Regions from separate parts of the Lysinibacillus sp. COL-1 genome, predicted to be linked through region 1. Evidence: a T-box and tRNA genes for the amino acid it is inferred to sense, from the RefSeq annotation. Region 1 holds a T-box; the other regions hold tRNA genes.

The links. The T-box of region 1 lies ahead of AC6BKE_RS23580 (valine--tRNA ligase). A T-box ahead of a tRNA ligase gene usually reads a tRNA of that ligase, here a tRNA-Val.
Region 2: it encodes a tRNA-Val, which carries the amino acid that the T-box ahead of AC6BKE_RS23580 (valine--tRNA ligase) is inferred to sense. The anticodon was not compared.
Region 3: it encodes a tRNA-Val, which carries the amino acid that the T-box ahead of AC6BKE_RS23580 (valine--tRNA ligase) is inferred to sense. The anticodon was not compared.

What each region holds. Positions count from the first base shown of each region.
Region 1 is NZ_JCAWSJ010000004.1:3,097,918-3,100,102, forward strand. It holds gene AC6BKE_RS23580 (valine--tRNA ligase) at 1-1,260, opposite strand, end outside; T-box leader at 1,341-1,599, opposite strand; gene AC6BKE_RS23585 (YszA family small membrane protein) at 1,701-1,895, shown strand; gene AC6BKE_RS23590 (hypothetical protein) at 1,872-2,185, opposite strand, start outside.
Region 2 is NZ_JCAWSJ010000002.1:59,490-61,674, reverse strand. It holds gene mbcS (acyl-CoA synthetase MbcS) at 1-470, opposite strand, end outside; tRNA gene AC6BKE_RS00630 (tRNA-Asn) at 740-816, shown strand; tRNA gene AC6BKE_RS00625 (tRNA-Glu) at 931-1,005, shown strand; tRNA gene AC6BKE_RS00620 (tRNA-Val) at 1,062-1,137, shown strand; tRNA gene AC6BKE_RS00615 (tRNA-Tyr) at 1,153-1,236, shown strand; tRNA gene AC6BKE_RS00610 (tRNA-Gln) at 1,251-1,325, shown strand; tRNA gene AC6BKE_RS00605 (tRNA-Lys) at 1,341-1,413, shown strand; gene rocF (arginase) at 1,599-2,185, shown strand, end outside.
Region 3 is NZ_JCAWSJ010000002.1:490,785-492,969, reverse strand. It holds rRNA gene AC6BKE_RS02990 (16S ribosomal RNA) at 1-78, opposite strand, end outside; tRNA gene AC6BKE_RS02985 (tRNA-Ala) at 226-301, opposite strand; tRNA gene AC6BKE_RS02980 (tRNA-Pro) at 319-395, opposite strand; tRNA gene AC6BKE_RS02975 (tRNA-Arg) at 406-482, opposite strand; tRNA gene AC6BKE_RS02970 (tRNA-Leu) at 491-579, opposite strand; tRNA gene AC6BKE_RS02965 (tRNA-Gly) at 585-659, opposite strand; tRNA gene AC6BKE_RS02960 (tRNA-Leu) at 695-779, opposite strand; tRNA gene AC6BKE_RS02955 (tRNA-Lys) at 797-872, opposite strand; tRNA gene AC6BKE_RS02950 (tRNA-Thr) at 880-955, opposite strand; tRNA gene AC6BKE_RS02945 (tRNA-Val) at 959-1,034, opposite strand; rRNA gene rrf (5S ribosomal RNA) at 1,045-1,160, opposite strand; rRNA gene AC6BKE_RS02935 (23S ribosomal RNA) at 1,273-2,185, opposite strand, start outside.

The DNA.
Region 1 (2,185 bases):
AGCTGGGATTTGATGGCCCCACCATAATTGACGAGAAATACACCAATCACGGATATTCTCCATCCAACGAGAATATGTGTTTTCAAAACGAGCTGGGACAAAGTTTACTTTCCCTTCTTCATCTTTTTGAAGCTCGAGGGAAGTGTCAGCAAGTGGTTGCATTTTAACGAACCATTGTGCTGAAAGGTATGGCTCAACAACAGCACCAGAACGTTCAGAGTGACCTACTGAATGCATATGCTCTTCAATACGAATCAGCACGCCTGCTTCTTGTAAATCAGCAACAATTTGCTTACGGCATTCAAAACGATCCATCCCTTTATATTTGCCAGCAAGATCATTCATTGTACCGTCTTCATTCATCACAAGAATGCGCTCTAGGTTGTGACGATTTCCAACTTCAAAGTCGTTCGGATCATGGGCTGGTGTCATTTTTACAACTCCAGTACCAAATTCCTTATCAACATAGTCATCAGCTACAATCGGAATTTCACGACCTACAATCGGTAAAATAACTGTTTTACCAATTAAATGCTGATAGCGCTCATCGTTCGGGTGAACAGCTACCCCAGAGTCACCGAGCATTGTTTCAGGACGTGTTGTAGCAACTTCTACATATCCTGAGCCATCCGCTAAAGGATATTTCATATGATAGAATGCACCTTGCACATCCTGATAAATTACCTCAATATCAGATAATGCTGTTTTCGCTGCTGGATCCCAGTTGATAATACGTTCGCCACGGTAAATTAAACCTTTTTCATATAACTCAACAAAAACTGTTTTAACTGCATCTGAAAGACCTTTATCTAGTGTGAAACGTTCACGTGTGTAGTCTAAACCAAGGCCAAGCTTTGCCCATTGATCACGAATATGTCCAGCATATTCTTCTTTCCATTCCCATGTTTTTTCAAGGAATTTTTCACGGCCTAAATCATAACGTGTAATATTATCCTCACGCAGTTTTGCTTCTACTTTTGCTTGTGTTGCGATCCCTGCATGGTCCATACCTGGTAACCAAAGGGCATCATAGCCTTGCATGCGTTTCATACGAGTAAGGATATCTTGTAATGTTGTATCCCAAGCATGCCCAAGATGTAATTTACCTGTTACGTTCGGTGGTGGAATAACGATGGAATAAGGCTTTTTCCCACTTTCAGGCTGTGCCTCGAAAAATTTCCCTTGTAACCACCATTCATAGCGACCGGCTTCAATGGACTGTGGGTCATATTTAGTTGGCATTGAAATGTTTTCTGTCATCTTGACTCCTCCTATTGTTTGAAGACTATTGGTAAAGAAATGCTGTTCATTTTTTTACCCAATAAAAAACTCCTCTCGTCTAAAAGGACGAAGGAGTTTTAATTCGCGGTACCACCTTTAATTCCAGCAGCGGTTAAGATCAATGCTAAATGACACATTTTCTCAGCCTTCCCTACTGGCTCTTAATTCGGTAACGGTGTTTAACCGGCTTTAACTACTGTTAGTTCACTAAAGCTGCTCAAGGGCTACCTTCAATTAAGTACAAATAGAAACTTCTCAGCTACCGTTTCCTCTCTGAAAATGTAGACATAATTTACTCTTCCCTATCATAGCATCTGTATTTGATTTTCCTTATTGTACCGCAGAATCGTGTCATTTTTCAAGTGATTTAGTCATCTTTTAGTAAGAGTAAAGTAAATAGAAAAGGAAGTGACAATTCAATGCGTCGACGCAAGTATAACCCTTGGCTTTTACCTCCTTGGCTACGACAAGTTCGTTTTTATTGTAGAACCATTATTGTGCCAATTTGTGCTTTTCAGTTTATCCGTGTCATTATTGTGCCAACATCAGGCGATTTAGTCTTCTTATTGCTCCTACTACTTCTCTGCTATTTACTTTTGAAAGACATCATTTGAAACACGGACTTTAAGCGGTGTATACTCTTCTGTTAGGTCCCAAATCATGGAAGGCACTTCATGCCAAGTGCTGGATTCACGTACAACAATATGGCTTGAGGATTCTCTCATTACTATCTTTTGGTCAACTGTTGTAGAGGTCTCTTGGCGTGAAGCTGCTGCTACTGCGGTAGGTTGTTTCACTTGAACACTTTCCTCGATCACAGCCATTTTTTCTTCTTGATCGAAAGCATGAGCCATTAGGTGTGGATTGTCTAAAGTATCATTTTCAACAACGGGTTCATATTCGT
Region 2 (2,185 bases), on a different contig from region 1:
GCCAGTACATCTAAAGAAGCCCAATCGCCTTTTGCAGTACCAATAACTAATTTGTTCTTTAATGTGTCTACAGTAGAAGAAATTTGGTCAACCTCACCTGTAAATGCTTCATAGGCAATAACTGCACTAGCAGAAGAGTGCTCCATGCGATATTCTAAGTCACTTGCACGTAGCATTTCTGAACATGAAATAGGCACGATGCCAGCCTTTAAACAGCCAAGAAAAACAAAATAGGCTTCTGGTAGGCGAGGAATAATAACTAGAACGCGATCTCCCTTTCGAAGTCCTGTCTCTGTAAAAGCATTTGCGTATTGATTCATTTTTTGGACAAGCTCTACATAGGAAACTGTTCGTCTCTCTTGTTGCGTATTTAACCAGCGTATTGCTTGGCGATCACTATCTTGTGAAAACTTTTCTAATTCCTCTGTGATATTATAAAATTCAGGTGCAATTAAATCATTTGTTACCATCCGAATATTCCTCCCCCAGGAAATTTGATAGAAAATTCTTAAAACTATTTTTATTTTAACAATTGCAATAATATACAGCAAGAATATTTAGCACGCAAAATAGAAATATTAGATTTAATAGAGAACTATTATGCTTTTGGATTAATTTTTAAACCTACTTCGACAAAAAATATAAAAATTTTCATAAAATATGTTGCATAATTTATAATGCTTGCTATAATAATAAATGTACTTAAGAGGTTGTTTAAACCCAAAGTGAATAGTATCGTTCCGAAGTAGCTCAGTTGGTAGTAGCACCTGACTGTTAATCAGGTTGTCGCAGGTTCGAGTCCTGCCTTCGGAGCCATTTTTTTTGCCCATTTTTAAGAAGCTGTTATACATAAAAAAAGTTATAAAAAAGTATTGCAACTATTAAGAAATGATGTTATTATAAATCTTGTCTTGTTTGAGACGTGATACTGGCCCCTTGGTCAAGTGGTTAAGACACCGCCCTTTCACGGCGGTAACACGGGTTCGAATCCCGTAGGGGTCACCATTTAAAACATAGGCTTTATAAAGAAAAATAAACTGTGATATAACACCTGTTTCTATGGAGGATTAGCTCAGCTGGGAGAGCATCTGCCTTACAAGCAGAGGGTCGGCGGTTCGAGCCCGTCATCCTCCACCATTATTGTGTTATTTCGGAGGGGTAGCGAAGTGGCTAAACGCGGCGGACTGTAAATCCGCTCCTTAGGGTTCGGCGGTTCGAATCCGTCCCCCTCCACCAGTTTTATAAATGATTGGGGTATAGCCAAGCGGTAAGGCAACGGATTTTGATTCCGTCATGCCTAGGTTCGAATCCTAGTACCCCAGCCATTTTTCTTTTTTTACGAGCCATTAGCTCAGTTGGTAGAGCATCTGACTTTTAATCAGAGGGTCGAAGGTTCGAGTCCTTCATGGCTCACTTTTTTAGAATAAAGTATATTCAAAAGTGTTATAATAACTATAGATAACTAATCTCTTACTGAAAACAGTAGGAGATTTTTTTATGTTATCAAAAATTGAATAAATATGCACTTTTTTGTCTAGTTGAGCCAAGTGGTATCTAGGCTTTACAATAATATTATAACTTTTAGGGGGTATAAAAACATGAATAAACTTAATATTTCTATTATTGGAGTACCAACAGATTATGGACAAACACGTCGTGGTGTAGATATGGGGCCAAGCGCGATTCGCTATGCAGGCGTTGTGGAACGTTTGGAGGCTATTGGACATGAAGTACAAGACCAAGGGGATATTCGTGTCAGTCAAAAACTTGCAGACGCACCTGTCGATGAGAAATTACTGAATTTAGAGGAAGTTGTAGATGTTAGCACGGCTTTAGCTAATAGCGTGCATGAAGTAGTAGAACAAAATAAGTTCCCACTTGTATTTGGTGGAGACCATAGTATTGCTATTGGCACACTAGCTGGATTAGGTGAGCATTATAAAAATCTTGGCGTTATTTGGTATGATGCTCATGCAGATTTAAATACACCTGAAACAACACCATCTGGCAACATCCATGGGATGCCATTAGCAGTTAGTATTGGACTAGGTCATGAGCGCTTAGTGCAAATTCGGAATTATGCACCGAAAATTAAACCAGAGAACGTTATTATTATCGGAGCTCGTTCAGTAGATCCTGGTGAGCGTGAGTTAATTCGTCAACAAGGGATTAAAGTATATACAAT
Region 3 (2,185 bases), on a different contig from region 1:
CTTCTCTGTTCGCTCGACTTGCATGTATTAGGCACGCCGCCAGCGTTCGTCCTGAGCCAGGATCAAACTCTCCATAAAAGAAATTTGAATAGCTCAAATTGTTTTGCTGGCATCATTTTAATGTCCAAAATTTTGTTTCGTTCATTAACCGAAGTTAGTTACTAAAAACTTTATTGATTACGTTTTGCTTGTTCAGTTTTCAAGGTTCATTTTAATAAATTGAATTGGTGGAGCCTAGCGGGATCGAACCGCTGACCTCCTGCGTGCAAGGCAGGCGCTCTCCCAGCTGAGCTAAGGCCCCATATATTTTTTAGGAAATGGTCGGGAAGACAGGATTCGAACCTGCGACCCCTTGGTCCCAAACCAAGTGCTCTACCAAGCTGAGCTACTTCCCGTTCGTTCTTTTGGCGCGCCCGACAGGAGTCGAACCCATAACCTTCTGATCCGTAGTCAGACGCTCTATCCAATTGAGCTACGGGCGCATTAAAAATGGTGCCGAGGACCGGAATCGAACCGGTACGGTAGTCACCTACCGCAGGATTTTAAGTCCTGTGCGTCTGCCAGTTCCGCCACCCCGGCACATTTGGAGCGGAAGACGAGGTTCGAACTCGCGACCCCCACCTTGGCAAGGTGGTGTTCTACCACTGAACTACTTCCGCATGTGCATAAGTTTTTTTATCTGGCAATGAAATAATGGTGCGGGTGAAGGGAGTCGAACCCCCACGCCTTGCGGCGCTAGATCCTAAGTCTAGTGCGTCTGCCAATTCCGCCACACCCGCTTATTATTATTTAAAAATGGTGAGCCATGAAGGACTCGAACCTTCGACCCTCTGATTAAAAGTCAGATGCTCTACCAACTGAGCTAATGGCTCTAAAAAATGGTGCCGGCTATAGGAATCGAACCCACGACCTACTGATTACAAGTCAGTTGCTCTACCTGCTGAGCTAAACCGGCATATGGTGGAGGATGACGGGCTCGAACCGCCGACCCTCTGCTTGTAAGGCAGATGCTCTCCCAGCTGAGCTAATCCTCCTGGGTAATATGCCTAGCGATGTCCTACTCTCACAGGGGGAAGCCCCCAACTACCATCGGCGCTAAAGAGCTTAACTTCCGTGTTCGGTATGGGAACGGGTGTGACCTCTTTGCCATCATCACTAGACTTTTAAAAGACAAGATTTATTATAACTTATTTCGTTATAAATGCAAGCTTTTTTTAAACTTTCTTGTTCTTTCAAAACTGGATAAACGTGCATTGAATGGTTCAAACATTTTTGGTTAAGTCCTCGATCGATTAGTATTCGTCAGCTCCATGTGTCACCACACTTCCACCTCGAACCTATCTACCTCATCGTCTTTGAGGGATCTTACTTACTTGCGTAATGGGAAATCTCATCTTGAGGGGGGCTTCATGCTTAGATGCTTTCAGCACTTATCCCGTCCACACATAGCTACCCAGCGATGCCTTTGGCAAGACAACTGGTACACCAGCGGTGTGTCCATCCCGGTCCTCTCGTACTAAGGACAGCTCCTCTCAAATTTCCTACGCCCACGACGGATAGGGACCGAACTGTCTCACGACGTTCTGAACCCAGCTCGCGTACCGCTTTAATGGGCGAACAGCCCAACCCTTGGGACCGACTACAGCCCCAGGATGCGATGAGCCGACATCGAGGTGCCAAACCTCCCCGTCGATGTGGACTCTTGGGGGAGATAAGCCTGTTATCCCCGGGGTAGCTTTTATCCGTTGAGCGATGGCCCTTCCATGCGGAACCACCGGATCACTAAGCCCGTCTTTCGACCCTGCTCGACTTGTAGGTCTCGCAGTCAAGCTCCCTTGTGCCTTTACACTCTACGAATGATTTCCAACCATTCTGAGGGAACCTTTGGGCGCCTCCGTTACCTTTTAGGAGGCGACCGCCCCAGTCAAACTGTCCGCCTGACACTGTCTCCTGCCCCGCTAAGGGGCATGGGTTAGAATTTCAATACAACCAGGGTAGTATCCCACCGACGCCTCCTTCGAAGCTGGCGCTCCGAGATCTCTGGCTCCTACCTATCCTGTACAAGTTGTACCAAAATTCAATATCAGGCTACAGTAAAGCTCCACGGGGTCTTTCCGTCCTGTCGCGGGTAACCTGCATCTTCACAGGTACTATAATTTCACCGAGTCTCTCGTTGAGACAGTGC